DNA from 4 places in the Paenibacillus sp. FSL H7-0703 genome. Region 1 is predicted to be linked to each of the others. Evidence: predicted binding sites of a transcription regulator. Region 1 holds the regulator's gene; each other region holds the start of a gene.
The links. The regulator Rex, encoded in region 1, represses fermentation and respiration genes when NADH is low (regulators of the CRP and FNR family bind a similar motif). The targets are predictions, from matches to a motif close to TTGTGAAATATTTCACAA.
Positions count from the first base shown of each region.

Region 2: MHB46_RS18785 (cytochrome ubiquinol oxidase subunit I) is a predicted target of Rex. The motif match lies at 1,613-1,630, and genes of this name have one in related genera.
Region 3: lpdD (prenylated flavin chaperone LpdD) is a predicted target of Rex. The motif match lies at 1,939-1,956, and genes of this name have one in related genera.
Region 4: pflB (formate C-acetyltransferase) is a predicted target of Rex. The motif match lies at 4,122-4,139, and genes of this name have one in related genera.

Region 1 is NZ_JBBOPF010000003.1:41,396-49,164, forward strand. It holds gene MHB46_RS25525 (cell wall elongation regulator TseB-like domain-containing protein) at 41-565, opposite strand; gene MHB46_RS25530 (amidohydrolase) at 603-1,904, opposite strand; gene MHB46_RS25535 (redox-sensing transcriptional repressor Rex) at 1,891-2,544, opposite strand; gene dinG (ATP-dependent DNA helicase DinG) at 2,589-5,456, opposite strand; gene MHB46_RS25545 (tetratricopeptide repeat protein) at 5,612-6,244, opposite strand; gene panD (aspartate 1-decarboxylase) at 6,327-6,710, opposite strand; gene panC (pantoate--beta-alanine ligase) at 6,703-7,641, opposite strand; gene panB (3-methyl-2-oxobutanoate hydroxymethyltransferase) at 7,638-7,769, opposite strand, start outside.
Region 2 is NZ_JBBOPF010000001.1:4,238,171-4,245,939, reverse strand. It holds gene cydB (cytochrome d ubiquinol oxidase subunit II) at 1-149, opposite strand, end outside; gene MHB46_RS18785 (cytochrome ubiquinol oxidase subunit I) at 136-1,542, opposite strand; gene MHB46_RS18780 (response regulator transcription factor) at 1,947-3,605, opposite strand; gene MHB46_RS18775 (cache domain-containing sensor histidine kinase) at 3,598-5,388, opposite strand; gene def (peptide deformylase) at 5,551-6,132, opposite strand; gene MHB46_RS18765 (polysaccharide pyruvyl transferase family protein) at 6,432-7,406, opposite strand; gene MHB46_RS18760 (lipopolysaccharide biosynthesis protein) at 7,381-7,769, opposite strand, start outside.
Region 3 is NZ_JBBOPF010000001.1:4,941,384-4,949,152, reverse strand. It holds gene MHB46_RS22255 (hypothetical protein) at 1-155, opposite strand, end outside; gene MHB46_RS22250 (DUF4190 domain-containing protein) at 249-620, opposite strand; gene MHB46_RS22245 (hypothetical protein) at 844-1,431, shown strand; gene lpdD (prenylated flavin chaperone LpdD) at 1,443-1,790, opposite strand; gene MHB46_RS22235 (S8 family serine peptidase) at 2,093-7,606, opposite strand.
Region 4 is NZ_JBBOPF010000002.1:39,001-46,769, reverse strand. It holds gene MHB46_RS24610 (DODA-type extradiol aromatic ring-opening family dioxygenase) at 1-117, shown strand, start outside; gene MHB46_RS24605 (Crp/Fnr family transcriptional regulator) at 257-973, opposite strand; gene adhE (bifunctional acetaldehyde-CoA/alcohol dehydrogenase) at 1,232-3,844, shown strand; gene pflB (formate C-acetyltransferase) at 4,173-6,434, shown strand; gene pflA (pyruvate formate-lyase-activating protein) at 6,486-7,244, shown strand; gene MHB46_RS24585 (copper amine oxidase N-terminal domain-containing protein) at 7,463-7,769, shown strand, end outside.

The DNA.
Region 1 (7,769 bases):
TACTAGTCATTCATTCCACATCTGCTAATCCTCAACCAGCTCAGTTATTGGGCAAAGTATATTTTACACCCGTCGCTACCCCATCTGAGAAACGATAAAAGGTGTAGTAATGATGACTTCCATCATCGTAAAACAACTGCCACACATATTCGCCATTGAACACACTCGGCTGAAGCCTTACAATTTTTGCACCTGGAAGCTGCTGTTGAATTATTGCCGTCATTTTTTGCTCATCGACTCCGTTCTTCAGCAACTCAGTGTGAACACCGCTATTATCTGCGGCAGGTACGTTAGGTTGTCCTTCCACTTTTTGAAAAGGAACCCACACCATTATATTTTCATTCTGTGCATTTTTCCCTTGAACCACCCAATATACCTGATCCCACACAGACTTCCATGTTTGAGTCGTGCTAACCAGACCACCTGATTGCTTGGCCTTAATGATAGCGGCATTTTTCTCAGCCACCTGGTCTTGAGTAACATAGGAATAATACCAGAAAATGCTGACCAGGATCAGTATTACGGCCAAAATGGCGACCGCTATCCACTTTTTCTTATTTTTCAAACCCGTGCTTCCTCTCTAAGGGGATGTGACACCTGAATTAGCGCGACAGCAGCCCTTCAAAGGCGGCTTGTGCCTCATGTTTGATGCGTTCCTCGTCCATAGTCAGGCATTCGCCGTTTTTCACAACCTGACGACCGTCTACCCATACGTGAACCACGTCTTTGGCGCTTGCTGAGTATACCGCATGGGAAATAAGATCTGTACGCGGCAAGAAATGTGCCTGATTCAGATCCAGCGCGATAAAGTCAGCCTTGTTGCCTGCTGCCAACGCTCCTACTTCTTTTAAACCAATTGACTTTGCACCGTATTCTGTTGCCAGACGCAGCGCTTCACTCGCAGGAACTGCCGTAGGGTCACCAGATACACCCTTGTGAATAAGTGCTGCCAGACGCATTTCCTCGAACATATCCAGGTTATTATTGCTGGCAGGACCATCCGTTCCGAGAGAAACGGTAACCCCTGCACGCAGCAATTCAGGCACTCTTGCTACACCACTTGCCAGCTTCAAGTTGCTACCTGGGTTGTGCGAAACCGCTACACCACGTTCAGCCAGTAAAGCTATTTCTTCGTCATTCAAATGAACGCCATGGGCAACAAGCGAAGGACGGGAGAAAAAGCCAAGCTTATCCAAGTGTGCAACTGGACGCAAACCGTAGTCACGTACGTTTTGCTCCACTTCGGCGATCGTCTCAGACATGTGCGTATGCAGCGGCAAATCCAGATCATGCGCAGCTTGTACGAATTTTTCAATAAACGCAGGTGGACAGGTGTATGGCGCATGCGGTGACATCATCGTTGTAATACGCCCGTCTGCTTTACCATGCCAGTTACGCGCAAAAGTTACGGCCTCAGCCAGCTTGATTCGCTGTTCTTCCTCCGAACATAGTCCAATTGCTCCACGCATCAGACTTGCACGAATACCTGACTCTTCAGCCACACGAGCCACCTCATCCATATGATCGTACATGTCCAGGAAGGTCGTTGTTCCACCTTTCAGCATTTCCAGCACAGACAACGACGTACCCCAGTACACGTCCGTAGATGTAAACTTGGCTTCCATAGGCCACATTTTTTCCTGAAGCCATACTTGAAGTGCCAAGTCATCTCCATGCCCACGCAGCAGAGACATCGCCGCATGACCATGAGTATTAATCAGACCAGGTAAAAACAAAAGCCCCTTACCATCGATCGCTTCCGTCTCTTCCTCACCCGAAGGCAAAGTCTCGCCAATGTAAGTAATGCGGCTATCTTCCACAATCATAAAACCATGGATTACCCCAGCTTCTGGTCCATTTACGGCAAAAGAGCCGTTTTTAATCATCCATTTATTCACTGTCATATTGTGTTTCTTCCTTTCCGTCCTCCAAATAATAAGCGAGGCTAAGCAAATCAGTTGTAAAGTCTGTGGCATGAATCCGAATGTTGGCCGGTGCCTTGAGAGTAGTCGGTGCAAAGTTCAGGATCGCTCCAATTCCACTCTCAATAAGCCTGTCAGCCACGTGCTGTGCTTCAAAATCAGGTACGGTAATAATCCCGATTCGAATGTTTTTTTCTCTCACAGTCGCTTCCAGTTCATCCATCGGTTGCACGACCAATGTATTGATCTTGGTCCCTACCTTATCCGGAAACGCATCAAATACCGCTACAATCTTCATATTGTCTTTTAAATAAGCGTTATAATTCGAAAGGGCTTGCCCCAGATTACCCGCTCCGACCAATACTACATTAATTTGCTGATCGATTTTCAGGATATGGCGTATTTTCTCAATTAGATAAGAAACATCATAACCGATACCCTTCCGACCAAAATCTCCAAAATAGGCGAGATCTTTACGGATTTGGGCCGGGTTCAAATCTAGCCTCTGTCCCAACTCTTGAGAAGAGACCGTAGCCACCTCCCGTTTGTGAAGTGCATTCAGATAACGTAAATATACGGGTAACCTCCGTACGACAGCCTCTGAAATTTTATCTGATTTCATACTTGCTCCCCCTAATTGTAACGAACATACTTAGTGTCCGTCCGTTATGCCTCGGTCTCCGGGGCGGATTGGAGCCATTCGGCGATGCGGGGCACCATTTGCTCCGATGGCATATGCTCCATTTTTGGTCCCGGTAACGAGTACAAAAAGTGCTTTCCGTAATAGGATTCGATCACACGCGTATCGTAAACGATAACGACCCCGTGGTCGCTCGCTGTACGAACCAACCGACCAAATCCCTGTTTGAAGCGAATGACCGCTTGTGGTACAGACAGCTTCATAAATGGATTCTTCTTCTGCTGCTGGAGCAGCTCGCTTTTTGCCTCCAGCAACGGGTGATTCGGCGGTTGAAATGGCAAGCGAACAATGGCTAGACAAGTCAGAGCCTTCCCCGGAATATCGACGCCTTCCCAGAAGCTGCTGGTTCCCAGCAATACAGAAGCTTTGGCTTCCTGAAAACGGCGGGTTAGCTTGCTGCGACTCCCACTGTCCACTCCTTGTCCCAGCACAGTAATTTCGCTGGATGCTAAGGCCTCTTTGAGCGGCTCATACACTTGCCGGAGCATCCGATAGGAAGTAAACAGAACGAGCATTCTCCCCCGCGTCGCCTGAGCAGTCGCTCCTAGAGAGCTAACGAGCATATCTACAAAGTGTGCATCTCCTACACTGCCCTTCACGCTTGGGAAATCCCGTGGAATGACCAGCAACACCTGATCCCTGTAATTAAAGGGTGACGGGAGCTGCGAAGTCATCAGCCGCTCTTGATCTGCGGCCTCCTGCAAGCCAAGCTGATCGATCATGTACTGAAACGACTTATCTACCGATAAGGTAGCAGACGTCAGAATGATGCTTCTTTTTTTGTCAAAAAACATTTCTTTCAACTGGCGGCTCACATCGACGGGCACTGCATAAAATTGTAATGATTTACTGCGGAATTGCCCACTCGCTTCGAGCCAGTATACGGTTGTTTCATCATCGAGTCGCATAAAAAAGCGCAAATTTTCTCGAATCCCCGCCAGATCCTTGAGCAAGCCCGTGATATCTGTAATAAGGCTATCCGCCGCATAATCGTCATGTTCTTCCTTGACGTCCAGCATCAGCTTGTCGCCCTTGCGCAAAATTTCACTCATCGTTACATATAACTGATTTTCCAAAGCCCCCGCCTGATCCCACTTTGCAGGCTTGGCTGAAGGTTTGAGACGGGAAGAAAACTGTCCTGTTTCACCCGGTGTCGCATCGCTTCGCTCTGGCAACATGCCAAACAGCTTGTCGCTTAGCAGGTCCCAAGTTTCCTTAACCTCTAACACGAGCGGATACATCTGATCGATGGTTGAGGCCCAATCCGTCGACTTCTCGTGCCCCGATTTCGCCAACTGTTGACGAAGTGAGGGCAGTTGTCCATTCTTGCTGTCTTTGAAAAGTCGCGTCAGTGTATGCACGAGTGTGAAATATTTCATATGCATACCTAGGTGCTTACCAGCTACTTCCTCCAGGTGATGGGCTTCATCAATCACCAGATGTTCATAGCTCGGCAACAACTGGTGACTAGCTTTGACGTCTGTAAACAACTTAGAGTGATTCGTAATAACAACATCCGCTATCCCTGCTTCATGGCGTGCACGATGATAATAGCATTTGCGGAACCATGGGCAAGAACGACCAAGACAGGACTCTGAATCACTCGCCACCGTTTCCCAGAAATCTCCACCACGGTTGCTCAGATTCAGTTCTTCATCATCACCGGTTTCTGTTAGCGTCAACCAGACGATCATCTGAGCAGCTGTAATTAAATCTTCCTTCGGTGTCGCGAAGTCTCTTCTGTTTATTTTATGTTCAAACTTACGCAGACACAAATAATGTCCCCGACCCTTGAAAATAGCAGCCCGGAACGGAAACGGAATCACCTTAGTCAGCATCGGAATGTCGCGCTCGCGTAATTGCTCCTGCAGGTTGATCGTATGTGTACTTACCATAACTCGCTGTCCTTTTTTCACACTGTGATACAGCGATGGGAGCAAATAGCCGAGGGACTTCCCTGTTCCTGTACCTGCTTCGATCAGTAGGTGCTTGTCTTCACTCAGTGCCTGATTTACACCCTCAATCATCTGTATCTGCGCCTCGCGCTCCTCATATTGGCTCAAGGATGAACGCAAATTGTCCCGCACATCATCCATGTACTCCTCAAAGGAAACACCTGACAGTGGATTCGGGTCATCTTCTCTACGCGGAGCAGCTAGCTCCGTCCAATCTTCCACTTTTAGCGCAAGCTGACGAAAAAACTGATGTCCCTCCAGATCCTGAATAGGATCAAGCTCTTTCTCTTCACGCACCCCATCAAGAAACCATCCAAGGTCACTGTCTTCCTCTGCAAACAAATCGCTAAGCCGCTGTATCGTTATCAAAGGTAATGCTTGAAGCTCACCCAGACACTTTAAAAACACCTCAGCCGTAGCCAACGCGTCGCTGTCTGCTTGGTGAGGGCGATCATGCGCTAACCCAAACTCAGAAGACACAAAACCCAACTGATAAGAAGATAGCGATGGAAACATAATTTTCAGAAAATCCATTGTATCCAAGATTCTTCCGCTAAACGGCAAATATCCGCACCGATCCAGAGCGTTTTGCAAAAAATTAAAATCAAACGCCACATTATGACCGACCAGTACAACATCGTCCAGCATAGGCACGAGCTCCATCATCATTTCTTCAAGTGCAGGAGCATCCTTGACGTCATCGTCTGTAATTCCGGTCAACCCGGTGATAAAAGGGGGAATAGATCTGCCAGGGTTTACATAAGAGCCGTAAACACGGGAAATGCTGTTATCATGATCTATAATTGCAAGTCCGACTTGAATGATGTCATCCGCGGACTGGGTGCCTGTCGTTTCAAAATCCAATACCGCAAATTTCATTCGGGCTAATCCTTTCTTATGACACTTACAAAAATAATAACTCTGTATATTAGCATAGCAGAAGATCGCCTGTTTGGAAATTAAGACAGCCAAAAAAGACGATGCACACGCCGCCTGAGAGGTGGGCATGCATCGTCTTGCTCGGTGTCTGACAACTACATCCAGGTCATCATGGAGCTGTCGTATCGAAGCTTTTCGGTACCGGACAGACAGGCTTCCATATTGTGCAGCGGCTCGGGTAACGCAGGATCGAACTGATGTGCGAGAGCAAAACATTTTTGCGCCTCCTCTACGTCAGCCTGCTTTGCCAACAGACAGCCTAGCGCATTATAGATGACCGCCTTCAGTCCTGCCTGCTCAGTCAGGTCCAGCACCTTCTGAAAATGGCATACAGCCTCTGCTGGATCATCTAGTTGAAAATAGGCCATTCCCATATACATGCGACTCTGCCAGCTGTTCGGAAAATGCTGTAGTACCTGCTCAAATTGTTGGATCGCCTCAGGGTACATGAGTAATCGATAATACCCTTGCCCCCGATTAAAAGCTGGCAGCTCTTTTTCAGGCAGCTCCGTGTCAGACATATCGGTCTCCGCGGAAAACCCGGCCGCACGCAGGCAAACCATTTTTTCCTCAAAGGCCAGCCACTCATCCATAATTCCGTCACTCATTCTCCGCAGCAGACTCCAGTGCTGTAGCAGCTCCTGCCTGCGGGAGCCCTGGGCTGATGGGTAATGCTTCACGATATCATCTAACATGCTGTTCATTTCTGCGAATACATGCTGGAACATGTGCATCCCGCCCTTATGAAAGATGGATTAATACACTCACATTTTTCGCTTAAAAGACGGGTTTCATCCGCACTCCCATTCATTACATGATCGTCGCGTGTACTTCTTTGTTCATCGTTTGGGCTGGTTTATTATGTTCATCAACAAATACCACTGTTGGTTTGTATGTTTTGGCCTCTTCATTCGACATGGAAGCATAGGAAATAATAATGACTGTATCACCAGGCTGCACCAAACGGGCTGCCGCACCATTGAGACAGATTACGCCGCTCCCACGCGGTCCGGGGATAACATAGGTTTCCAGTCGAGCTCCATTGTTATTGTTTACAATTTGAACCTTTTCATTCTCCAACAAATCCGATGTCTCCATGAGATCTTCATCTATAGTGATACTCCCCACATAGTTCAGGTTAGCTTCCGTAACCGTAGCACGGTGAATTTTGGATTTCATCATAGTTCTAAACATGGGAAAGCACCTCCGCCTTCTGTATTCTTATATTGTCAATCAGTCGGGTATTGCCAAATTTCACAGCCAGCGCTACGATGACGTCTTCCTGAACATCACATAGCCGCTGCTCGGGAAGAAGGGGCTCCAGACCGGGAAAAGTTAATATTTCAATGTAATCAATGTCTGCTAAAGGAGAGGAAGTAATGGTGGACTCCACCATTTGATGTAGCTGACGAATCGTAATTGTGTTTGTTACTATATCTTCGCTCACTTCTTGCACCTTACGCAGTGACTGAGACAGCACCAACGCCTGCTCGCGCTGTTCTGCACTTAAATACACATTACGGGAGCTGAGGGCCAAACCATCCGCCTCTCTGACGATGGGACAAGGTACGATAGTCACGTTCATATTGAGATCAGTCACCATCTGCTGGAGCACAGCAACCTGCTGCGCGTCCTTCATTCCAAAGAAAGCCAAATCAGGACCTATCATGTTAAAAAGCTTGGCTACCACCGTAGTCACACCATCAAAATGGCCAGGACGGGAAGCACCGCACAAACGATCTGTCAAAGCGGATACACGAATTTTGGTTTGGGTTGGTTGTGGATACATTTCTGCTACAGTTGGTAAAAAAACAATATCCACGCCTTCGCGCCGCGCTACCTCCAAATCACGAGCTTCATCGCGAGGATAGCTGTCTAGATCTTCATTCGGTCCAAATTGAATCGGATTTACGAAAATGCTAAGCACCACCGTATCCGCCATTTCACGCGCCTTGTGCATCAAGCTCGCATGCCCTTCATGTAGGTATCCCATTGTTGGTACAAAGCCGACTTTATGTTGCTGTAAAGAGGTAGAACCGTGTACCCTTTTTGTTCCGCTTGTCCCAAGCTGCCGACGTTCAGCAATAATCTTGCGCAGCTGAGCCACTTCTCTTACGATGATCATGATCGTGATTCCACCTTTTCCTTAGCTTGTTCCTGTATCTGTCCTTTTGCCTTACCGTACAGGGATTCCACAACGCGGTCATCCGCGCTGAACACATGCTCTGCGGCCGGAAATGCCCGCCCTTTCAC
Region 2 (7,769 bases), on a different contig from region 1:
CCAATCGTATTGATCATCAAACGTTTTTGTTGGTCATTGCGCGGTACCAATCCCGTGGCCATCCCCACGCCAAAATCAAAGCCCTCCAGAAAAAAGAAACCAGTAAACAACACTGCGATCAATAAGAACCATAAATCATTTAGCGACAATGGTGTCACCCCCTTGAGCAAAAGGATCATGAATTACCGTTTGCTGATGCGGCTCAATATCTGGACCTTTGCGAGCCGTACGGTAAAACAGAAACGCCAGCACACCTGTTAAAATTAAATACAATGTGGTAAATGAGATGAACGAGAACAACACTTCTCCAGCCACAACAGTAGGCGAAACAGAATCTTTCGTTTGAAGTAAACCAAATACAGTCCACGGTTGGCGACCTATTTCAGTCATGATCCAACCTGAAGTATTCCCAATGAATGGAAGGGATATCCCCCATATCATAAGACGGAAGAACCAGCGATGTGAACCTTCCAACTTTTTACGGAACGTCAGGTAAGCTCCGTATAAAGCGAGTGCAATCATGCCACATCCCGCCGCAATCATAATGCGGAAGCTCCAGAACGTGGTTCTTACTGGCGGGATATAATCTCCCGGACCATAGGTTTTCTCATATTCTGCCTGAAGCTCATTCATACCAGGCACAGAGCCGGTAAATTTACTATAGGATAGAAAACTCAAAGCAAAAGGAACTTTAATCTCAAAGGTATTTTCCTTTTTTCCAGGATCAATCCATGCGATAACTGTCCAAGGAGCGGGGTCACCGCTGTTCTCCCATAAGCCCTCACTGGCAGCCATCTTCATCGGTTGTGTTTTCACTAAATATTGAGCCTGACCATGACCAAACAAAGGAATAGCTATGGCGCTGATTAAGGCAACAATAATGCTCAATTTGAAAGAAGGTTTAAAAAAGTCCATATTCTTTTTTTGCATCAGCTTCCATGCACTGATACCCGCGATCAGAAATGCTCCTGTCGCAAAAGCAGCAAACAGCGTATGCGGAAATTCCCATAGCAGTTGTTCGTTCGTTAGCAGAGCGGCAAAATCTTTCATTTCTGCACGTCCATTTTGAATCTCATATCCTACGGGACGCTGCATGAATGAATTAGCAGCTAGAATCCACAATGCCGATAACATCGTACCGATAGATACCAACCACATACAGATTAAATGGACCGTTTTGGACAATCTTTCCCAACCGAATACCCATAATCCGATAAACGTCGATTCTAGAAAAAATGCAAGCAATGCTTCAATCGCCAGCGGCGTACCGAATACATCACCGACAAAACGGGAAAAGTCCGACCAGTTCATCCCGAACTGGAATTCTTGCAAAATCCCGGTGACTACGCCCAGTGCAAAGTTAATCAGCAGAAACGTTCCCCAGAATTGAGCCATTTTTTTGTACAAGTCATTTTTCTTGATAACATACATAGTCTCCATAATTGCCACCAATAACGACAATCCAATAGAGATCGGCACATAAACAAAGTGAAGAATCGTTGTGGTTGCAAACTGCAACCGTGCCAAATCCAATACGTCCATGATGTTGCTCCTCCCCCTGCACTTCTCTTAACAATGATTTATAGTGTCTGTAATCTGAAGTCTTCTACATTTGTGATAGTATTCACATTCTTACATATGCAGCGGTCACTTTTTAGAAAATGACTCACTCCGTACCTTCACCATGGCTGTCATGATCCGGCTTCAGATTATCCCCATTATATAGAATAAATTTAAATGAAATAGAATCGAAAATGTGAACATCGTGTCGAAGCTGTGTCATAATGGTGTCGATTTGATGAAAACGCCCTAAACTCCATAATAAATGTGACATTTTCGATTGATCTATCCATTTTTTCACCATAAAAAAAGAGCCTCTCTTCGTTCGAAGGTTATACCTCCGACATCTGCAAGAGAGACTTCATAGCGTTAAACCTAGGAATCTATCAACAGCCATCTGTTCCTCCATTCTTTTGAACCCGATTACGGTAGGAGGAAGGTGACATTCCAGCATACTTTTTAAATTTACTATGAAAATAATCTGCATTCGCATATCCCACGCGTTCCGCCACCTGGTGTACCTTAATTCCTTGTGCAAGCAATTCCCTTGCTCGCTCAATCCTCACCTTATCCAGATAGGCATTAAAGGCCTCGCCAGTATGACTTTTGAACAGTTTGCCCAAATATCCACTATTGTAATTGAACATATCTGCCAGTAACTCCAGTCGCAAATTTTCATCATAATGACTATGTATAAAGTCAATCATTTGTTTCATGATGATGCCCTTGCCACCAGATTCAGTCTGGCCAATCCATTGCAACACATGCTCCAGCGAGTGATCCACCAGCTCGCCCAATGTGGAATAAGCATATACATCGGTTATAAAGCTGGAGTGCTCCTCCACCACGGTTCGGCTGTGATCCTGTCCGGCTGCATACTTGTTCAACGCCAGTGTGAATGTTTGGGCGAACGCCGCCTTGATTGCAGATTCTGTGCGATAAATCCGTGGAAATTGGTCTTCCATTTCCTTAATGACACGGGTTGCAGCTTCACTATTAGCCATATCTAGCGCATAGTACAGCTTTTCTGCATAACGTAGGGGATCATTTGTAGCACGATCAGACGCTCCACTCATTTCAGCCTCAACTGTCTCCAATTCGTGTAGGTCTCCAGAAAGCAAGACTCTTTCTGCCCGGAACAAAAACGTACGTTCTAACAATCGTAGTGCCTGCTCAAAAGATCTGGGAATGTCGTTAAGAATGGATACAGGATCACCGGCAGCCACATAAATTTCCGTTGCCCACGGCTTTAGCTCCTGTCGCCAAGCAGCCAGTAACTGAAAAGCATCTTTCTCCGTTTTTAACGTGGCGGGAAGCAAAAGACCCATATATATTCCAGCCTCAAACACGATACCTCTGCCCTGCTCATGGCACAATTCCGTTAGCCGCTGCTTTGCTGCCGACTGCCGAGCTTGCCGATCCCAGTCAGGAATACGTAAATCCAGCAGAATAACCTGATAGCTACTCCAGTCCAACGCTGGTAACGCAGGCTGTTGTCCATGTTTTCCGTTACCGCTTTGATGTTCAGCTTGCTCGGATGCTTTGTGCAGAGAATCGCTGCCTTCTACGGCATTACGAGCATGCTCTCGATGAACCGGAAACAATAATGCTTCGATCCAATTACGCTCATGGGAAGGCGTACTTCCCCATTTACCGTCTTCTTTCTCGTCCTCAATGTTTTGCCATACCCGTTTCAACTCTGTCGTCATTTCTTCCTCATCAACTGGCTTCAGTAGATAGCCATCTACCCCGAAGCCCAAGGCTTGCCGTGCATAATCAAAGTCTGCATATCCGCTTAATATGAGAAAATGAAACGGCTCTCCGTTCTTTTCACGTATGCTTCGTATGACCTCCAGTCCACTCATCCCGGGCATACGAATATCTACAATGACCAGCTCCGGCCGATGCTCTCCGAACTTATCCAGAGCCTCGCGTCCGTTCCCTGCCGTATCAACAATACGGAAGCCACAATTCCCCCAGTCAATAATAGAGGACAATCCTTCACGAATCGCAGGCTCATCATCTACAATCATTGCTTTATACATTTGACTCTTCCTCCCTTGGTATGGAAAAGTATACGGTTGTTCCTACTTGTAATGCGCTTTCAATATGCAGACCATTACGTTCGCCGTACATCAATGTCAGACGTTGGTGTACATTACGCAGGCCAATACTGCTCCCTTCCGGCTCATCCGCCCCCCTGATCCGAGCTAGCAGACGGGTCAGTTGCCCAGCTTCCATGCCGATCCCGTCATCTTCTACTTTAATTTTCAACTCTCTTTGTTCTATTGTAATATCTACCTTCACGGTAACTGGCTCTTCCTTATTTTCCAGGCCATGAATGACTGCATTTTCCACCAGCGGTTGTATGATTAAGGGAGGAATCGACATGTCCGTCGCGCTTTCTTCCAAATTCACTTCATAGATCAAACGATTTCCAAATCTGAACTGCTGAATTTGCAAATAGGATCGCACCATATCCAGCTCCTGTAGTACCGTCGTTTTACCACTGCCAATCTCCAGATTCCGGCGCATCAGCCTGCCAAGCAAACGCACCGTCGTTGCAATTTCCGCTTCCCCATTCAGATGTGCTTTCATTCGAATGGACTCTAGCGCATTAAACAGAAAGTGCGGATTAATTTGGCTGGCCATCATTTTTAGCTTGATATCCTTTTGTGCCAATTCCAGCCTGTTGTTGTGCTCACTCGTCTCATAGACCTGCGCCATGAGTTGGCGAATACTACTCACCATATAGTTGAAACGGCGGGATAAATCCCCGATCTCATCTCTTCCCTCCACACTCGATACCACATGAAAATCGCCCGCGGCTACCTTACCCAGCTCATAGCTCAACCGCTGTAGTCGTTTGGTAATCAGCCAGGAAATGATGGTGATTAGAATCAGTGCCATAACCAGCACTGCAAGAACACATAAAGCACCAATCAGGCTGATTCGGTTGGCTCCCTGTACAATATGCTCCGTCGAAAACACTGAAATAATCGTAAATCCGCTCACACTGGAGGCGGGCAGCAGCTCATCCACGATGATGTTGGAGGGCACTCCGTTGATTTTCGCTTCATATATTCCCTTACCCGCACGCTGGACGTCAAAGCCCAAATGTAAATCTCCCAACGTCTGACCCACCGACTGTGGACGAGTAGCTGCGACTACAATCCCGTTACGATCCGTAATCAATGTTTCAAAAGGCTCCTTGCTCAGCATATGATTCAACTCGGTCTGGCTCAGCGATATCATCAGAACTCCCTTGGTATTGTATTCAGGAAATGGAATTTGCCGTATCAGGCTCAGGCGATTAACCGGGTTATCCTCCTTATCCTGAATGTAAAACCAGTTAATCGCCGTCCCCTTCAAAGCCGTCTGGAACCACGGCTGCCGCTCAATATTAGAATCTACAGGAATAAACTCCAGATTATTGACAAGCGTCGGATTGTACGAATAGAACCGGATGGTAGCAACTTCTCTATATTGCTGAGTATACTCATTAAAATCCTTGTATTGATGATACGCATTCATGAGCTCAAGCATGCCCGAATAGCGGCGGTTCGCCATCTCCTTTAGCCTTTTATCGAACATGAGCCCATTTGAAATATCCGTTGGCACACGCAGTAAATTTGCCGTCTGGCTCTTGATCTTTTCCACATTGTTTACCGTCTGGGCAATTGCACTATTCAATGCCTGCTCTCGCAAATAAAAAGTAACGCAGCCGCCCACCACCAGCACCGGGATCATGACAATCAGTACGTAGGAGAACAGCAGCTTATTCCGCATACGCATATTATTCATCAAAAGCCGTACTCCACGATTCATGCCATCCCTCCCATAAGATAAGCGCTTACATTTTTATGTATTTTCACATTCTCTATCACAATCTACACGTTTCCAGTTTAAAGCTTCGTAACCTCTATATCTATATTTTTGTAAAATTTAAAAATGTGGCGAACGGAGTCACCACACTTTACGATTCCTAAACTATTTACGTACAAAAGGTTCGATATGCACTCCCTGCGGCAGCTTATGCGGATCTTCCGGGTTGATACGGTCATAGAACATAATGCCGTCCAAATGGTCCATTTCATGCTGCACGACAACCGCTGCATAACCTTTGAAAGTCAATAGCTCCTGTGTTCCGTCTGGTAAAGTGGCCTTAATACGAATTTTTTCGTAACGCGGTACATATCCGGCTACGTACCGATCTACAGACAAGCACCCCTCACCCTGTTCCAAATAAATCATGGACGTGGAGTGACTGACCAGCTTCGGATTAAACAATGCATACTCTACCGTTTTGTCCCCATCTTCATAATAAATAGCGCACATTCTTTTGTTCAAACCTACCTGGTTCGCAGATAACCCCACACCCGGGCGCAGATCATAGCGGCCAGCCAGCTCTTCATTTTGGCTATTTTTCAGATAATCTAGCATCCATTGCATCTGTTGCAGGTCCTCTTCAGACAGCGGCAGGCATACCGGCTCAACCTTTGTGCGCAAAATCGGTTCCCCTTCACGCACGATATCCTTCGTGAGAAGCATGTCCATCGATTGATTACTCATTCGTCAGCCTCGATTCATTTAAATAAATATACTTTCATGTTATTCTGCAAAAGTTAGGGAGTTCCCAATATTCCTACAAGTTTTATCCCATAAATTATATCTATTCATGAAATGAATTGTCAAAATGAAGCGGTATTTAAGCCATTAAATATTCATTGCCTTAATGGTTTATCTAATTAACAATTATACTGATGCTCTATATATCCTTAAACGAAAAACCCCCTTAACCAATGAAGTGGTCAGGAGATTTTTTGCCGTTATCATACCTTTGAAATTAATCTACGTATCTTTTCTTACTATTAAGATGGCTGCTCCAACGCACTTGGAGCTTCACTAAACAGCTGCGCCTTTGGATTCGGCTGTGTCCAGGTATTATAATATTGCGAGTTCTTGCCGTAGGAGTTGTCAATGACAACGTGCGGCATATCAAGCAGACAGGCCAGAATGTGACCATGCAGCCGTGAAGTGCGAACCTCTCGGTAAGAGCTGAACAGCGTAACCGCTTTGTTCATGAGATGGTCTGTATACTTGTACCAGAATGTACGCGTAGGCAACGGGCCACCAATTTTCTTATCCAGTCGATAAAACTTCTGGAAATAAACAATTCCCTTCACTTCCAGCGGAGTGAACAAAGTATCCCAGTCCAGACGGTGAGCGGCATCTGCCTCGTCATCGAACTTCTTTTGTCCACCCACCGTTTCAATATCTGTGCGCAGGAAATACAATACATCCTTCACGGTTTCCGTAGTCGGCTTCAATGGCCAGAGCTGGTGTGCCATATCAGGACATAGTGTGATACTGCACTGGTTCAGCTTGTCCTTAGCCCACTGATAAGAGCGTGTATCCCGCACAAACATATGTAGATCCGGATGAGCATTGAACAAGGCAGCGACTTCATTAGCCTTCTGTTCAGATTGAAAGTGGATCGTCTGCGGCATAATCACAATTCGGTGGTTAGGGAAATCGCGAACGATGCGTTCTCGCAAATTTTGGTGATTTGAATAGAGATCGCCGAAGTTGCCGCCGCCGTGGCACACGATAATCCAGTCACCCGGAATTTGAAGCCGATCGGGAATATCCATAGCGCTATAACGGGCACGGACACGGATGCCATTATCCTTGAAGAACGCCTCGGTGCCTTTCATGATGAGTACATCCCCACCGTTATTATAGACGGGATAATCGACATAAATGATATTCGAACCTTGGGGGACTACGTCGAGAATGACGCTCAGCTTATTTTTCAGTTTAGCCATGGGATGCAAATTCGGCATCTTTCAGTTCTCCCTTCCTGCGCTTCTTTTGTATAGTCTGAATGACAAATGTAATATCACTTTTATCAAAAATGATCCGTGATAGCGGAACATTGAAAAACATCGGGAATGAGAACAGTGAGAACGCCAATCGTACACAAGCGCCTACAAGCAAAGCAATCGCAATGCCGTCCAGACCGAAGATCGGTGTACAAATAAAAAATAGACCGACGGTGATTGCATAGGCTACAATTTGCCGGAACAATACCAGTCCCGGACGTCCCAGCGCGTTAAAGGCCGAAGCCAGAATCCATGAGCCGCCACCAATGATACATTCCAGTGATAGCAGGTAGAACGTTAGCGATGCTTCCAGAAAAGCGGGGC
Region 3 (7,769 bases), on a different contig from region 1:
TTGACCTTTTGTAATTGTTCTTGCTTGGTCGGCTTCATTCGTATGTGCTGTGAAATCTCGCCATAATGGCCATTCGTTTTGCGGCTCTGTGCCGCACAATAGATTCCAGCGCGTTTTGCCTTGCTCAGCGCTTTTTGTGTTTGAGTACGTGCCATACGGCTTCACTCTCCTTCATTGGACTCCTTTTATCATAACATCCAATAGTCAAATCGTGAATGGTTTGTCTGACTCAAGCATTCTTCAATTCATTAAATGTCTGAAAAAATATCCGGATCGCCACTGGAGGCTGCCACAACAAAAACAATGACCAAGAAAATGATGATCAGTGTATAAATCAGTGTACCGATAATACTACATACCAGTCCAGCAATGGCCATACCTCTGCCTTGTTCGCCATGACGGTTAATTTCCTTCAGGGAAAGACTGGACAAAATAATACCCACAATTCCGATAATCAACCCGATATAGGGAATGACCACAGATAAAATCCCGAGCACCATCGAGGCAACAGCTTTACTATTCGTAGGTGGAACTACTGGGGGCGGGTTAAATGGGGCGTTATAATCGTTCGTCTCCTGAAAAGGATCGGAAGATCGAGGCTCCTTGTACAAATCACTCATCCGTTAAATTCAACTCCAATAAGTAAAATAGCAATTATATAAGTTCTAGGGTACCACAATCTTACAAATCAGGACAGTACTTATTTCAATTTTTTAAATTAGAACGTTAAAAAGAAGAAACATAGCGATATTAGCACTTTTTGAGGTAACCGGGCATACAGTATTTTACCTGTTACAGATCAATTGCGCTCCATGAGAGCATCCTGCCAAGGAGGTCGGAGCTATGTTATATCGTGCAACATCCCGCAGAAAGGGCTCGCCTCACAAACGATTAAATGCAGATACACTTAGGAAAATATCCGCTGCCATGCTGCCCTTTTACAAAGCTATTGCAACCCGACGTGCTTTTGCCGTCCAATGGTCACGAGCTGTCGTTCAGGGCAATTTGGATCGGATGAAATCCCTTCTCTGCTCAGTAGCGCCATTTGCCGCCAAACAAGGCTTAGGCACGAATGGCATTGGCTACTTTATTTCCTTTTTAGCTCAGCCACCGATGCTCTATTATACGAATGGAACGACGATTCCACCCGGGACTGTGCAGTTTACGTTTGAGCCGAGAGTTCATCGCGCCATCGCAAAAGCCGTTTTTCCACTGTATCGCGAATTGGCACGCAATCCATGTTTTGCTTCTGCCTTAGCCAAAGCAATCAACAGACAAGACCAGCGTGCAGTTCATGTCATGATCCGTAGTTTGATTCCATCCTCTGCGCTGAAATCCGTACAAATTGAGGATGATGGCTTTGCCTTACTTTTTAAGTATCCCTTTAGCAAGTATCCCTATCGCAATCTGCTCTTTCGGGAGTTCACTTAAAAAGGTCGCTACTAGCGTTCTTGCTTGAGTTTTCCAATGAGCTCTTTTCCCAGTTGTATAGCCATATCTGTCAGCACTCTGATTTCGTCCTTGGTTGCATGATCCAAATGTGCTCCGCAGCAAATGGCAAAATTGCCCGCAAACTCTTTTCGCAAGCGAACTGCAATTTCTTCGGTAATATAAAACTCCTTGTGATTTTGTAATTGCACAGTTTGAATCGGCTCGAGCCTGGCCCCTGCTGTAATCGTTCCCAAATGCGGCTGATCACCGCCAGAAATGAGTACAATGATATCTTCCCCCATAAAATAGGCATCCAGCACAAGACGGATACGTCCGTTTTCTTTTTGCAAATGAATCATATAATCCTCTCCTGCTAAAAATTTTATTCAGGATTTTGCAAAATTCGATTCCAGTCGCTCCAAAGTGCAATATATAGACGAACTAGACCATTTCGATCTATATATCGTTTATTGAAAATCGCTTATTGGATTTTTGCAAAATCCTCTATTGTGAAACGATTCACTTTATAGAGTTCTACTCATTGTATCGCTTCTTGAACGGCTCGACAATTAAAAATGGCCCACAGCAGCCTCTATAAACCGTGGCTTGCTGTGGGCCTTCATTGCTATTCTAAAAGAAGCCTTCCCTTTCCTACTGGCTGTTAACGGATCGTGATCGTATGCACAGTCTTACCACTTGCGCCGTCATTATCCGTCACCGTTAGCTCTACGGTATACGTTCCAGCTGTGGTGAATTTATGCTTCACCTTGGAACCGACTGCCGTATCGCCATCGCCAAAATTCCAGCTGTAGCTGACGATTTCACCATCTACATCACGGGAAGCTTTGGCGTTAAATTGTACATTTTTGTTCTTCTTAGCTGATTCATTAGCCTGAATAATGGCTACTGGCTTTTCATTGGATGTAGGTGGATTCGGATCAGGGTTCTGTCCTCCACCATTGGTTACATACAATTTTCCCGGCGCCTCCGTCTCCACTTCATTTCCCGCTGCATCCCTTACCCGGATCACGATGACTCCGCCTTCCAGGTTCAGAGAAGATGAAGTGAAATAAGTACCTTCATAGTGGCCTGACGAAGTTTCATTTAATGGAATATCGTTGCGGCCCAAAGTGGACAGGTTGAAAGGCAGCTCCACATGAAAGGACGCCTCCAAACCGGATGCACTGTCAAAGGATACTCGTACCGGCTGCCCTGGAGTAATACGCACATCCTCAGCAGGGCTAATGTTTTCAAGCTTCGGCAGAGCTGTATCGACATACACCGAGCGCGTAACGGTTGTTTCGTTTTCGGCAAGATCCTTGGCCGTCACCGTAATTTGATTTTCGCCTTCGTTGATAAGCAATCGCTTGTTAAAGCTGCCATCACTTCCAAATTCAGCGGGCTCACCGTTAATCGACAATTCGGTGAGGAACTCGTCGTACACGGTACCGATAACACTAACTACACCCGCGTTCGTACGGGCTCCTTCATCAGGAGAAGTCAGGATCAGACCCGGTTTAGTCTGATCGAGCGTCACAACTACCGTTTCGGAACGATCCGTTAATTTGCCGTATACCGCTGCTTGAACACTTAGCGGATTAGCACCTGGCTGAAGATCAACCGACAAACTGAACTGACGATCCTTCACTTTCGTTGTGCCAGCCAGCTCCTTACCGTTAAAGAGCTGAATATCGGCTCCTTCTGCCGGGGAAGTTCCTGTTACGGTAATCGACTCTTCCTGCGTATACGTAGCCTTCGTAGGAGTTGTAATCGTTGGGGCATTTACCGGATATCTGACGATAGCCCGGATCATGTAGTTCCCTTCCTCCTCAGGTGATTGGCTCCATGCTCCGCTTACACCTTGCCAGCTGCGAAGTGCATTCGGGCCACTCTCATCTGTAGCAAGACCCGGCGACTGTGTGCCTACAGCAGACTGTGTATATACGATGTAGAAGTCACCTTGAACCGTTACCGGCTCTGGAAGCTGCACCGTCGTCCATTGTGTCTCATCCCTTACGGCAGTCCCGTCGAATGGACCAGCCAATAATCGTCCAGGTGCTCCTGCCGCACCAGAGGCGTCATAGATAGAATATTGGAATGCCGTTCCTCCCGGATTCGGAAAGGCAGAGTTCCAGAACAAAAGCGATGCTCCTGTCACTTGAGCCACTTCCGACTCAGGCGTCATTCTGACTGCCCATGAATTGCCTGCCGCGTTAAAGGCTCTAGCATTTTCTCCTGTCCCGTCATCGTAGGCAATGCCTCCTTGGAACCCGATGAAAGGTTTCAACGTGACATTCGCTTCCACACTACCGTTCGCAGGAGCAGTAACGGATACACTGTCACTATAATAATTCTCAGCTGAAATGGACAATGTGTATGTTCCTTCCAGCACGTCCAGCGTAAATTCTCCAGCCTCATTCGTCTCTACCGGAGCAATACGCGCATCCTCCAGCACCAACACTTTCGCTTTTTGGATCGGTTCACCGGATTGCTTGTCGGTAATGACCCCGTGAATCGTACCGTGAGGTACGGCCTGAAGACTAAAGTTTGCTCTGATGACTTTGTTATTCTCAATCGTGACTGCTTTCGTTTGAGGCACATAACCATAGGCTTCAGCCTTCAGCGTATAGTCGCCCGCTACATGGGTGAAGCTGTATTTGCCCGTGGTCGGATCCGTTTTCACCGAACGTCCGGTTTCCAATACCGTAACCGTAGCGCTGGCTGGAAGACTGTCGAGCCCGACACGTCCACTATCCACCGTTGTTTCTGCCGGCTTCACTTTCTCCTGGAATTCACTCTTTTCAGTGCTTGTAATTTTGTACAGCGGGAATTGTTCTTCCGCTTTTTCCAGCTTGATATTCGACTCAGGTACGATGTCCTTGGTCACTGTCGCAGCTGGAATGCCCAGCACACGGAAATCGTCAATGTACCAGCCGTTCTTGTTCACACTGTTATCCGATTTCAAACGGAAGCGAATTTGAATCTCATTGCCGGTGTAGCTATCCAGATTGTAATAAACTGGAGTCCACTTTTTCCCGTTCGTGTTGTGAGAGAACTTGCCCAGCTCGCTCCACGTGTCGCCATTGTTTTTGGACACTTCCACATAACCGTAATCATAGCCGGCCTCAATTTCAAACCAGTGATTGAAGGTCAGTGTTGCGTTGCGTACAGCCTGCAAATTAATTTTTGGAGAAACCAGCGAAAATTCAGCTCCGTTCTCATAATTGCTATCAAGATCGGTTGCCCACACATTCGGTCTGGACACTGCGCTCTCTGGTCCTACTTCCTTCGGAATGCCACGTTCCCACTCATCCTTGGTACCGGAATGAGTCCAGCCATTATCCGAGCTGCCGTCAAAATGATCGCTATACAGCGTATCCGGCACGTCTACTCTCAGAGAAGCCTCATTCGACTTGATTCCTTCATTGCCACTATAATCCTCAGCCGCCACTGCATAATGATAGGTTGCTCCACCGACCGTGATGGTATCTGTGAGTGTCAGTGCTGAGGTTGTACCGATGGAAGTATAATTTTTGCCTGATTGGGTAGAACGATACACCTTGTACTGCTTTACATCCTCATCGGAGGAAGCATTCCATGCTAGTGTAACGTTGCCCACAGTATCTGCTTCAGCAGTCAAATTGCTCGGCGCAGCAGGTGCAACGGTGTCTGGCTCCTGAATCGACAGATCGTCAATATACCAGCCATCCTTCACAACCGTATTGTCACTCGTAAAGTTGAACAGGAGGTATACCTTTTGACCCGCGAATGCCCGCAAATCAAGATATTGTGTTTTCCAGCCGTTGCTGGTGCCGGTAAACGATAATACCTGCTCAAACGCATTCTGATTGTTTGTGGTTGCTACGTACACTTTGCCGAAATCAGAATTGTTTTCAAGATCGTACCAATGCTTGAAGCTGACCAGTGCCCCTTTTGAGCTCTCGGTCAGATCAATCGGAGGGGCCATAAAATAACTGTTGGAGTTGGCCTGATATTGGCCTTCGAGATTAGTTGCGATGACCTTTGTACCCGAATGTGCGTTTTTAGGGCCGCTTGTCGGAGTTCCCCATTTCCAAACACTGCCCTGTCCACCGATATTAATACCGGCAATGTCTTTTTCGAAGTCTTGTGTGTAGCCTGGTTTTACGCCTTTTGAGATTTTAACCTTGTATACTTCAGTTTCAAATCCATTATTACCATAATCATTTACACGAATATAGTATTCCAGACCAGCGCTGTCCACCAAAAAAGTCGGGATAGACGCTTGATATGTACCATCTTTGCTGTCGCCGGAGGTCCGTTCTAACGGAATATATACATAGTTTGACGTACCTGCTGTTTTGGCAAATGCCTCAACGGCTGTCACGCCGACATCATCCGTTACATGAGCAGTCAGAGGTATATCAATACCCTCGAATGCCGCTGCGGGCGGTGTATGCTCGAGAACAGGTGCTTCCAGATCGTCGCCCCCCGTTACAACTTTACCAGACACGGAGCCCAGACCTTGCATGACCGAACCGACTGCATCCAGCGCATTAATAACACCATGTCCGTAGCCATTATTTGGCGAAGTAGGATATGTGCTGTCCGTGCGCGGTGTAGCTGTGTTCATCAAAATTTCCTCAAGCTGATCTACGGTAAGCGAATGATTCGCTTGCAGCAACAGAGCTGCAAGGCCCGCAACATGAGGTCCCGCCATGGAAGTACCGTTATACCCGCCTTTATAGGCGCCACCAGCGACAGATGACCGGATATTAACACCCGGTGCGGAAACTTCTGGCTTCACCTCACCATAGGGTGATGGTCCTAACAATGAGAAGCTGGCCAGATTATCATTGCTATCCGTGGCTCCAGTAGCGAAGGATTCCGGATAGTTTGCCGGATTGGCTACCGAGGCAGGTCCGCCCGGATTGGAAAGAGAGGTATTACCTGCGGAGAATTCGGGGAAGATTTGAGCATCCCGCCATGCCTGAACCACAGGCCGGAACCATTCATCAAGACCCGGTCCACCTCCCCACGAGTTGTTCACTACGTCTGGAGCAAGCTCGGGATGAAGATTCCCTTGGGCATCTTTTGGCGCAAGCAGCCATTGACCGCCATCCAGTATAATTGCATCCGTCGTTTCCGGATTAAAAATCCGAACCGCAATCCACTTCGCACCAGGAGCAACGCCAACTCGGTTCGTTCCGTTTTCCTCAGAGCCGACCATCGTGCCCATCGTATGTGTACCATGGGAATCGTCTTCCTGATCGACCGGAAGCGTCGCATGACTATGCGGATCGTACCAGCTCAGCTCGGGATTCACGACATTGCCTGCCGCGTCCAAACCCCGCCATTTACGATGAAGGGCCGGATGTGTATAATCTACACCTGTATCCAGATTGGCAACCACGATTCCGGTTCCGTCAATTCCCTTTTCCCACACTTGTGGTGCGTTAATATGGGATATGTTCCATTCCACCGTAGATGGGTCTACAGCGTTCTTACCTGCATTGCCAGGCTTAGCCGATGTTTTGCCATCGTCCTTCTCCAGCTCTACAGCCTTCTCTACCGTTGCAGACTTTGCCGTTGCTGCTGTGGCTGTTTCAGCTGTTTCAGCCGTTTTGGCATTTGCTCCCTCTGCTTGCTTGTCAACCGTCACCTTTTGCAGATAACGCGTTTCATTCGGCAAGACTTTATCGACCTCAGGCAACTGCGAAATATGATCCAGCACCTCCTTGGTGCTTGTTACAGCCAATGCATTCACAATAAAAAAGCTTTTATATTCCTTCACTCCGCCGCTCTCTGATTGCTTATCCAAATAATTTTCAAGCCCATATTGGGTTCTTGAAGCCGTTTCACGCAGAGAACTGATCACATGGCTGCGCGCAGCCATTTTTGCAGCGGAAGGTGTTATTTTCTCAAGTGAGGCCTTTTGGAGTGCATTTTTAGAAACCTTGTTGGTGTCTACCTGTTCTTTTAATTTGACCAGATAGGTAACATAGTTATTTTCCTCAAACTGTTTGGTCAGTTTCGGGGATACCTTCGCGGTCGTGACCTTGTGCGAGGCGGATTTCAGCTCCAACTTGGAGCCATCCGGTGTGTTATTCGCCAAAGCAGGTTGAACAAAGGAAAAGGCCATTAGCAAAGATAGTCCGATAGATAGTGGTTTCTTGAATCGTTTAGGTTTAATCAATTACTTCTCCACTCCTTTTACTAGGTTTAATGTTTCTGGAATAACCTGTACAGAGTAAGACCTCATACCTTACACATCAAACACACGGGTTGCGCAACACGATATGGTTGGCGACCACCTCCTTCATAGAATATAGAGGCATAAAAATATTTGGCTGTTCATA
Region 4 (7,769 bases), on a different contig from region 1:
GAGCACTTTGTACCGTTGTTTATTGCGATGGGGAGTGGAAATCCTGCAAACAAAGCCAAGGTCATCCATAGAAGCTATGAGATGGGGAATTTAAGTTATCTATGCTTACAGTTTTAGAAAGTTTGTTGCCAGAAGAAGGACTATTGTTAAAATGCTTCGCTACTGCTCCTGTATAAGTAGGGGAGTGGAAATAAATTAGGGAGTGTTATAAGCTATAATGGCTTATAACACTCCCTTTTACATAAAAAACAATTTATTATATCCGGCAAATCTCACGAGGGCACAATTCACAATGACATACGCCTTGCAGCATTTCCAAATCCTTGACAACAATCATGCCATTATCGTATTCTACTGCATTTTTCTTACGTAGATCACTAAGCATCCGGTTTACGCTTTCCCGGGTCGCACCGATCATATTAGATAAGTCAGTATGAGTAATTTTCTTATGAATCAGGATATGTTCGCCGTGAGGCTCACCATAGGTATTGCATAGACGGATGAGTGTCGAACATAAAGCGCCTGGCTTGCCGTACATCATCAAATCGCGGAACTTAGTCTGAGTAATGCGGTGATGCGAACCCATCCATTTCATAAAATCAATCGCAAAATCACAATGTTGGCAAATAAGCAGCTCCAGATCTGTATGATCGATTACGCCAATATCACTGTCTTCCAGAACCTCAGCAGAAAAGGAATGCTTGGTGCCGAAAAATGGATCAGCTTGACCAACAAGATCGCCGCTTTGATACATATATAGAATAAGTTCCTTACCCTCATCCGTTGTTTTGGTTACTTTCACGCGTCCGCGCTTAATATAAAACAGCTTATCCGCTGTATCTCCTTCCCAGAACAGATGCGAGCTTTCTGGCATAACTCGATCTTTCATCATCACTTGCAATCGGTTGAAGCTGGCCTCCGAGAAGCAACAGGTGTTGCCGCGGGCTTCCATTACATTTGTAGGGTTTCTCATCGTCCATTTCCCCTTTGTATCCTATGTTTTTTATCTGCAACTTGATCAATTCAAATTCATTATATACCTGTGCAATGAGTTTTTGGGGCAAGAAGAGGGGGTAAAAGTGGCAGAATTCCAAACTTTGTGATTTAATTCACTTCATAAAATAAAATTTTAAATAGATTGTGAAAAAAATCACAATATATCTTGAAAAGCTGTGTTACGATCAGTGCGTGAACAAGAGATAGTACACGAGATAACAGGAGGATGAGGGAAATGGCTGTTAAAAACGAGGTTATCCAAAAAGAGCAAAGCGCAGAGCAGTATATTCAAACGCTGATTGACCGGGGAAACCGGGCACAGCAAGCTTTCATGAGTATGAATCAGGAACAGATTGACGAAATCGTACAAGCTATGGCACTTGCAGGGATGGATAAACACATGTACCTGGCGAAGATGGCTGTTGAAGAAACAGGACGCGGTGTGTACGAGGACAAAATCACCAAAAACATGTTTGCAACAGAATATGTCTATCATAGTATCAAAAATGAAAAAACCGTCGGTGTCATTGAGGACAATGATTTTGAGAGTTTTCAAAAGATAGCAGAGCCAGTCGGAATTATCATGGGGATCACTCCAGTGACAAACCCGACTTCGACTACGATGTTCAAAGCGTTGATTGCCATTAAAACACGTAACCCAATCATTTTCGGTTTCCATCCATCTGCTCAATCGTGTAGTGCGGAAGCAGCCCGCGTCTTGCTCGAAGCAGCTGTTAAACATGGTGCTCCAGCTGATTGTATTCAATGGATTGAAGCACCTTCGATGGATAAGACCAATGTACTGATGAACCACCCTGATGTGGCGCTGATTCTGGCAACTGGTGGATCAGGCATGGTTAAGGCGGCATATAGCTGCGGTAAACCTGCTCTGGGTGTAGGCCCAGGTAACGTGCCTTGCTTTATTGAAAAAACAGCAGACATCAAGCAGGCTGTGAACGATCTCATCCTCTCTAAATCTTTCGACAACGGTATGATTTGTGCTTCCGAGCAAGCGGTTATTATCGAAGAGCCAATCTTCGAACAAGTGAAAAAATTGATGATCGCTAACGGCTGCTATTTTGTAAATAAAGAAGAAGCAGCTAAGCTCACTCAAGGAGCTATGAATGTCGAGAAATGTGCAGTGAACCCAGCTATCGTCGGGCAGTCTGCTGTGAAAATTGCTGAAATGAGTGGTATCACAGTACCAGCAGGAACTAAAATTTTGGTCGCTGAGATTGAAGGGGTAGGAACAAAATTCCCATTGTCTGCGGAAAAATTGAGTCCTGTATTGGCTTGCTATAAAGTAAAAAATGCAGAACAAGGTATTCAACGCGCTGCTGAAGTCGTGGAATTCGGGGGCATGGGCCACTCGTCCGCTATTCATTCGAACGATGAGGACGTTATCGCTCGCTTCGCAAACCGTCTGCAAACAGGACGTATCATTGTAAATGCACCTTCCACACATGGTGCGATTGGCGACATTTACAACACCAACCTTCCTTCGTTGACACTCGGTTGCGGTTCGTACGGTCGTAACTCGACTTCGTCGAACGTATCGGCAGTCAATTTGATTAATGTGAAAAGGGTGGCGAAACGGACGGTGAATATGCAATGGTTCAAAGTACCTTCCAAAATCTATTTTGAGAAAAATTCGACACAGTATCTTGCTAAAATGCCTGATATCACACGTGTAGCCATTATCACGGACCCTATGATGGTACAACTGGGATATGTAGATCGTGTTATTCATTATCTGCATCAACGCCAAACACCAGTAGCTATCGAAGTGTTCTCTGAAGTAGAGCCAGATCCATCGACAGTTACGGTAGAACGTGGTACTGAAATGATGAGACGTTTCCAACCGGATTGCATCATCGCACTGGGCGGCGGTTCGCCAATGGATGCGGCTAAAGGCATGTGGATGTTCTATGAATATCCAGATACTGATTTCAATAACTTAAAACAAAAATTCATGGATATCCGTAAACGGATTTACAAGTACCCACGTTTGGGTCAAAAAGCACAATTTGTAGCTATCCCTACAACCTCGGGTACAGGGTCCGAAGTTACATCGTTCGCAGTAATTACGGACAAAAACCTGGGCAACACGAAGTACCCGCTGGCTGACTATGAGTTGACTCCTGATGTGGCAATTATTGACCCAGTGTTTGTATATTCGCTGCCTAAAACAGCTGTAGCGGACACAGGTATGGACGTTCTGACACATGCTATCGAGGCTTACGTGTCCGTAATGGCTAATGACTACACAGACGGTCTGGCGATTAAAGCCATTCAATTGGTATTCCAATACCTGGAACAATCGGCTCTGACCGGTGATAAGCTGGCTCGTGAAAAAATGCATAATGCTTCCACACTTGCTGGTATGGCGTTTGCTAATGCATTCTTGGGCATTAACCACAGTCTTGCACATAAATGGGGTGGACAATACCACACAGCGCATGGCCGCACGAATGCCATTTTGATGCCGCACGTCATTCGCTATAATGCGAAAAAACCGACAAAATTTGCTTCGTTCCCTAAATATTCGCACTTTGTTGCGGATGAGCGTTATGCAGAAATTGCGCGCATACTGGGACTGCCTGCACGTACCACCGAAGAAGGGGTTAACAGCTTGATCGAAGCGATCCGTAAGATGAACAAAACACTTGGTATCGAGGAATCGTTCCAACAAATCGGTTTCGATGCGAAGGATTTCGAATCACGTGTAGACTATCTGGCTGACCGCGCTTTTGAAGATCAATGTACAACTGCGAATCCGAAGTTGCCGCTGGTTACTGAGTTGGCTGATGTCTATCGCAATGCCTTCTACGGACGTTTTGACCAATAATATAATAGGTACGAAGAGGCTTGTGAAAAAGCATTTTCTCGTTCAATACCGATGCAGGCTCTCTATATAGAGGGCCTGTTGGTTTGGGAAGGGAGGTGAACGGCAAGGCTAAGGATATAGGCGTGAAGCTAGGGAAAATAAAGTGATAAAAATCACTCATATTGTGATTTTTATCACATACTACACTCTATCATTATTCTACAATAAGGGTGTAAGAAAGGTCCCGACACTGAGCGTAAGGCATCGGTGAACAGGCCGGGCTCAAGAAATAGCTTTATCGTGAAAAAAATCACAAGTCCGGAAGACCAAACAATTTGGAGGGATTTACATGTCGGTGATTGAGAGAGAATTACAAGAGCAACAATCTGGCTGGAGAGGTTTTAAAAAAGGCAAATGGACTAAAGAAGTTAACGTCAACGATTTTATTGAAACTAATATCTTACCTTATGTTGGCAATGAAGAATTTTTGGTTGGTCCTACCGCCAACACAACTGCATTGTGGGATATTGTATCCGATCTTACCAAAAAAGAGTTGGCAAACGGCGGCGTGCTTGATGTAGACGTGAATACGCCATCCACTATTATTTCACATAAACCGGGTTATCTAGACCGGGATAAAGAGCAAATTGTCGGTGTACAAACAGATGCTCCATTCAAACGCTCTTTGCAGCCGTTTGGTGGAATTCGGATGATGATCGACGCTTGTAAAGCCTATGGGTTTGAAGTACCAGAAAGTATCATTGATATTTTCACTCATATTCGTAAAACTCACAACCAAGGTGTATTTGATGCTTATACAGATGAAATGAGAGCAGCCCGTAAAGCTGGTATCATTACTGGTCTGCCTGATGCATACGGTCGTGGTCGTATTATCGGTGACTATCGTCGTGTAGCTTTGTATGGTGCAGACTTCTTGATCCAAGATAAAAAGCTGCAACTGAAAAGCCTTGAAGTTGATTCCATGGAAGAAGACGTAATTCGTCTGCGTGAGGAAATTTCCGAACAAATTCGTGCTTTGAATGAACTGAAACAAATGGCTGCTGAGCACGGTTTTGATATTTCAAAACCTGCTAACAATGCGAAAGAAGCTTTCCAATGGGTATATTTTGGATATCTTGCAGCAATCAAAGAACAAAATGGTGCAGCAATGTCCTTAGGACGTGTATCTTCCTTCCTTGATATTTACTCTCAACGTGATATGGAAGAGGGTACAATGACAGAAGAACAAGCTCAAGAACTGGTCGATCATTTTGTTATGAAATTGCGTATTGTTAAGTTCTTGCGCACACCTGACTATAATGAACTATTCAGTGGAGATCCAACTTGGGTTACTGAGTCCATTGGTGGTATGTCCGTAACTGGAGAAACACGGGTAACTAAAAACAGCTTCCGTTTCCTGCACACCCTCTACAATCTGGGACCTGCACCGGAGCCGAACCTGACTGTACTGTGGTCGGAAAAATTGCCTGAAGGCTTCAAAAAATATTGTGCGAAAGTTTCTATTGAAACTAGCTCCATTCAGTACGAAAATGACGATCTGATGCGTCCAATTTATGGAGACGATTATGGTATTGCTTGTTGTGTATCGGCAATGAAAATCGGTAAGCAAATGCAATTCTTTGGTGCTCGTGCCAACTTGGCTAAAGCTCTGCTGTATGCAATTAACGGTGGTAAAGATGAAAAATCTGGCGTTCAAGTAGGGCCTGAATTCCCAGCCATTACAGGTGAAGTTCTGGATTATGAAGAAGTGTTGAGCCGCTTCAAACCTATGATGGAATGGTTGGCAAAACTGTACATGAACACTTTGAATGTTATTCACTACATGCATGATAAATATAGCTACGAACGCATTGAAATGGCGTTGCATGATCGTGATATTCTCCGTACCATGGCTTGTGGTATTGCGGGTCTGTCAGTTGCTACCGACTCCTTGAGTGCCATTAAATTTGCAAAAGTTAAACCAATCCGTAACGAAAAAGGGATTGCCGTTGACTTTGAAATCGAAGGCGAATATCCTTGCTATGGTAACAACGATGACCGTGTAGATAACATCGCTGTGGAACTGGTAGAAAGCTTCATGAGCATGATTCGCAAGCATAAAGCTTATCGTAATGCGGTTCCTACTCAATCTGTACTGACTATTACTTCCAACGTGGTGTACGGTAAGAAAACAGGTACAACACCAGATGGACGTAAAGCAGGCGAACCGTTTGCACCAGGGGCAAACCCAATGCACGGCCGTGATAAAAAAGGTGCTTTGGCATCTCTGAGTTCCGTAGCCAAATTGCCTTATGAACACAGTCTGGATGGTATCTCGAACACCTTCTCCATCGTGCCTAAAGCACTGGGTAAAGAAGAAGAAACACGCAAAACAAACCTTGTTTCGATGATGGATGGCTACTTTGGAAGCCACGCACATCATCTGAATGTCAATGTGTTTGCTCGCGAACAACTGTTGGATGCAATGGAGCACCCAGAAAACTATCCACAGCTTACGATTCGTGTTTCCGGCTATGCCGTTAACTTTATCAAGCTGACTCGTGAACAACAATTGGATGTTATTAACCGTACTTTCCACGGTACAATGTAAATAAGTATTACAATGACGCACGCATAGCGGATGCGGGAAGGATGATGCAACATGTTGAAAGGTCACATACACTCATTGGAAACCTTCGGGACCGTCGATGGTCCCGGCATCCGCTTCGTGCTCTTTATGCAAGGATGCTTGTTGAAATGTCAATATTGCCATAACCCGGACACTTGGGCCTTGAATGAAGGTAATCCGATGACGTTGGAGGAGGTATTGGCTGAGATTGAGCCGTATTTAGCCTATTACCGTTCTTCAGGAGGCGGATTGACCGTATCCGGTGGAGAACCGACGCTGCAAGCTCATTTTGTCGCAGAGCTGTTCAAAGAAGTGAAACGTCGGTGGAATTTGCACACGACACTGGACAGTAACGGATTTAATGACGCGGGCCGTATCCATGAACTGCTGGACGTAACAGACTTGGTGCTACTGGATATTAAGCATATTGACAATGACAAGCATATTAAGCTTACAGGCAAGTCTAACGACCGTATGCTAAGTACGGCTCGCTGGTTGTCTGAGCAAGGGCGCAAAATGTGGATTAGACACGTATTTGTACCGGGTATTCATGATGACGAGCAAGATTTATTGAATTTGGGACGGTTTATCGGAACGTTGAACGGAGTCGAGAAATTCGAAATTTTACCTTACCATCAAATGGGTGTTTACAAATGGGAAATGCTTGGTAAGGAGTATCCGTTAGAGGGAGTTCCATCTCCTACAGATGAAGAAGTTCAACGTGCATACCGACTCATTGAAGAGGGGCGTCTGGAGACTGCAGGAAAGAATGCTGTCTGTCGTCCATCATAATGTAAATGGCTCAAAGCTATTTCCTAGTAATGAAGCCGCCGCCACATCAGGTCAGATGGGCGGCGGTTTTTTGTTGTTGAATTTTTTGCAGTCACAGGAGAAAGTTCCCTTTTTTTCATGATCAGCAAAATTTCCAGAAACTTTTTAACAACTGACGCGTCTAATAGTATGACTTTTTACGGGAATGATAATAATTTGGTGATAGAAGGAGACAGACAATGAATTTCAAGAAATGGACCATGCTCACCGCCCTTGCGGTAGCTCAGGTGGCCGCAGTAGCCCCTGTAGGAGCAGAAGCAGCATCAACAACCGTTCAATCCACCGATTCGGTTAGCGCACAGCAGGCTCAGGCCAATGTTGCTGATTCAGGCGTTCAGAATAGCATCGGAGATCAAGATGGAACTAGCACACAAACTGACACGGTGACACCTAATAACACAGGCGTATCCAATGATCCATTGACTGGCCTGCCTACGGATACAACCAACGGATCGAACGTATCCAATGATGTATACGGTGGAGACG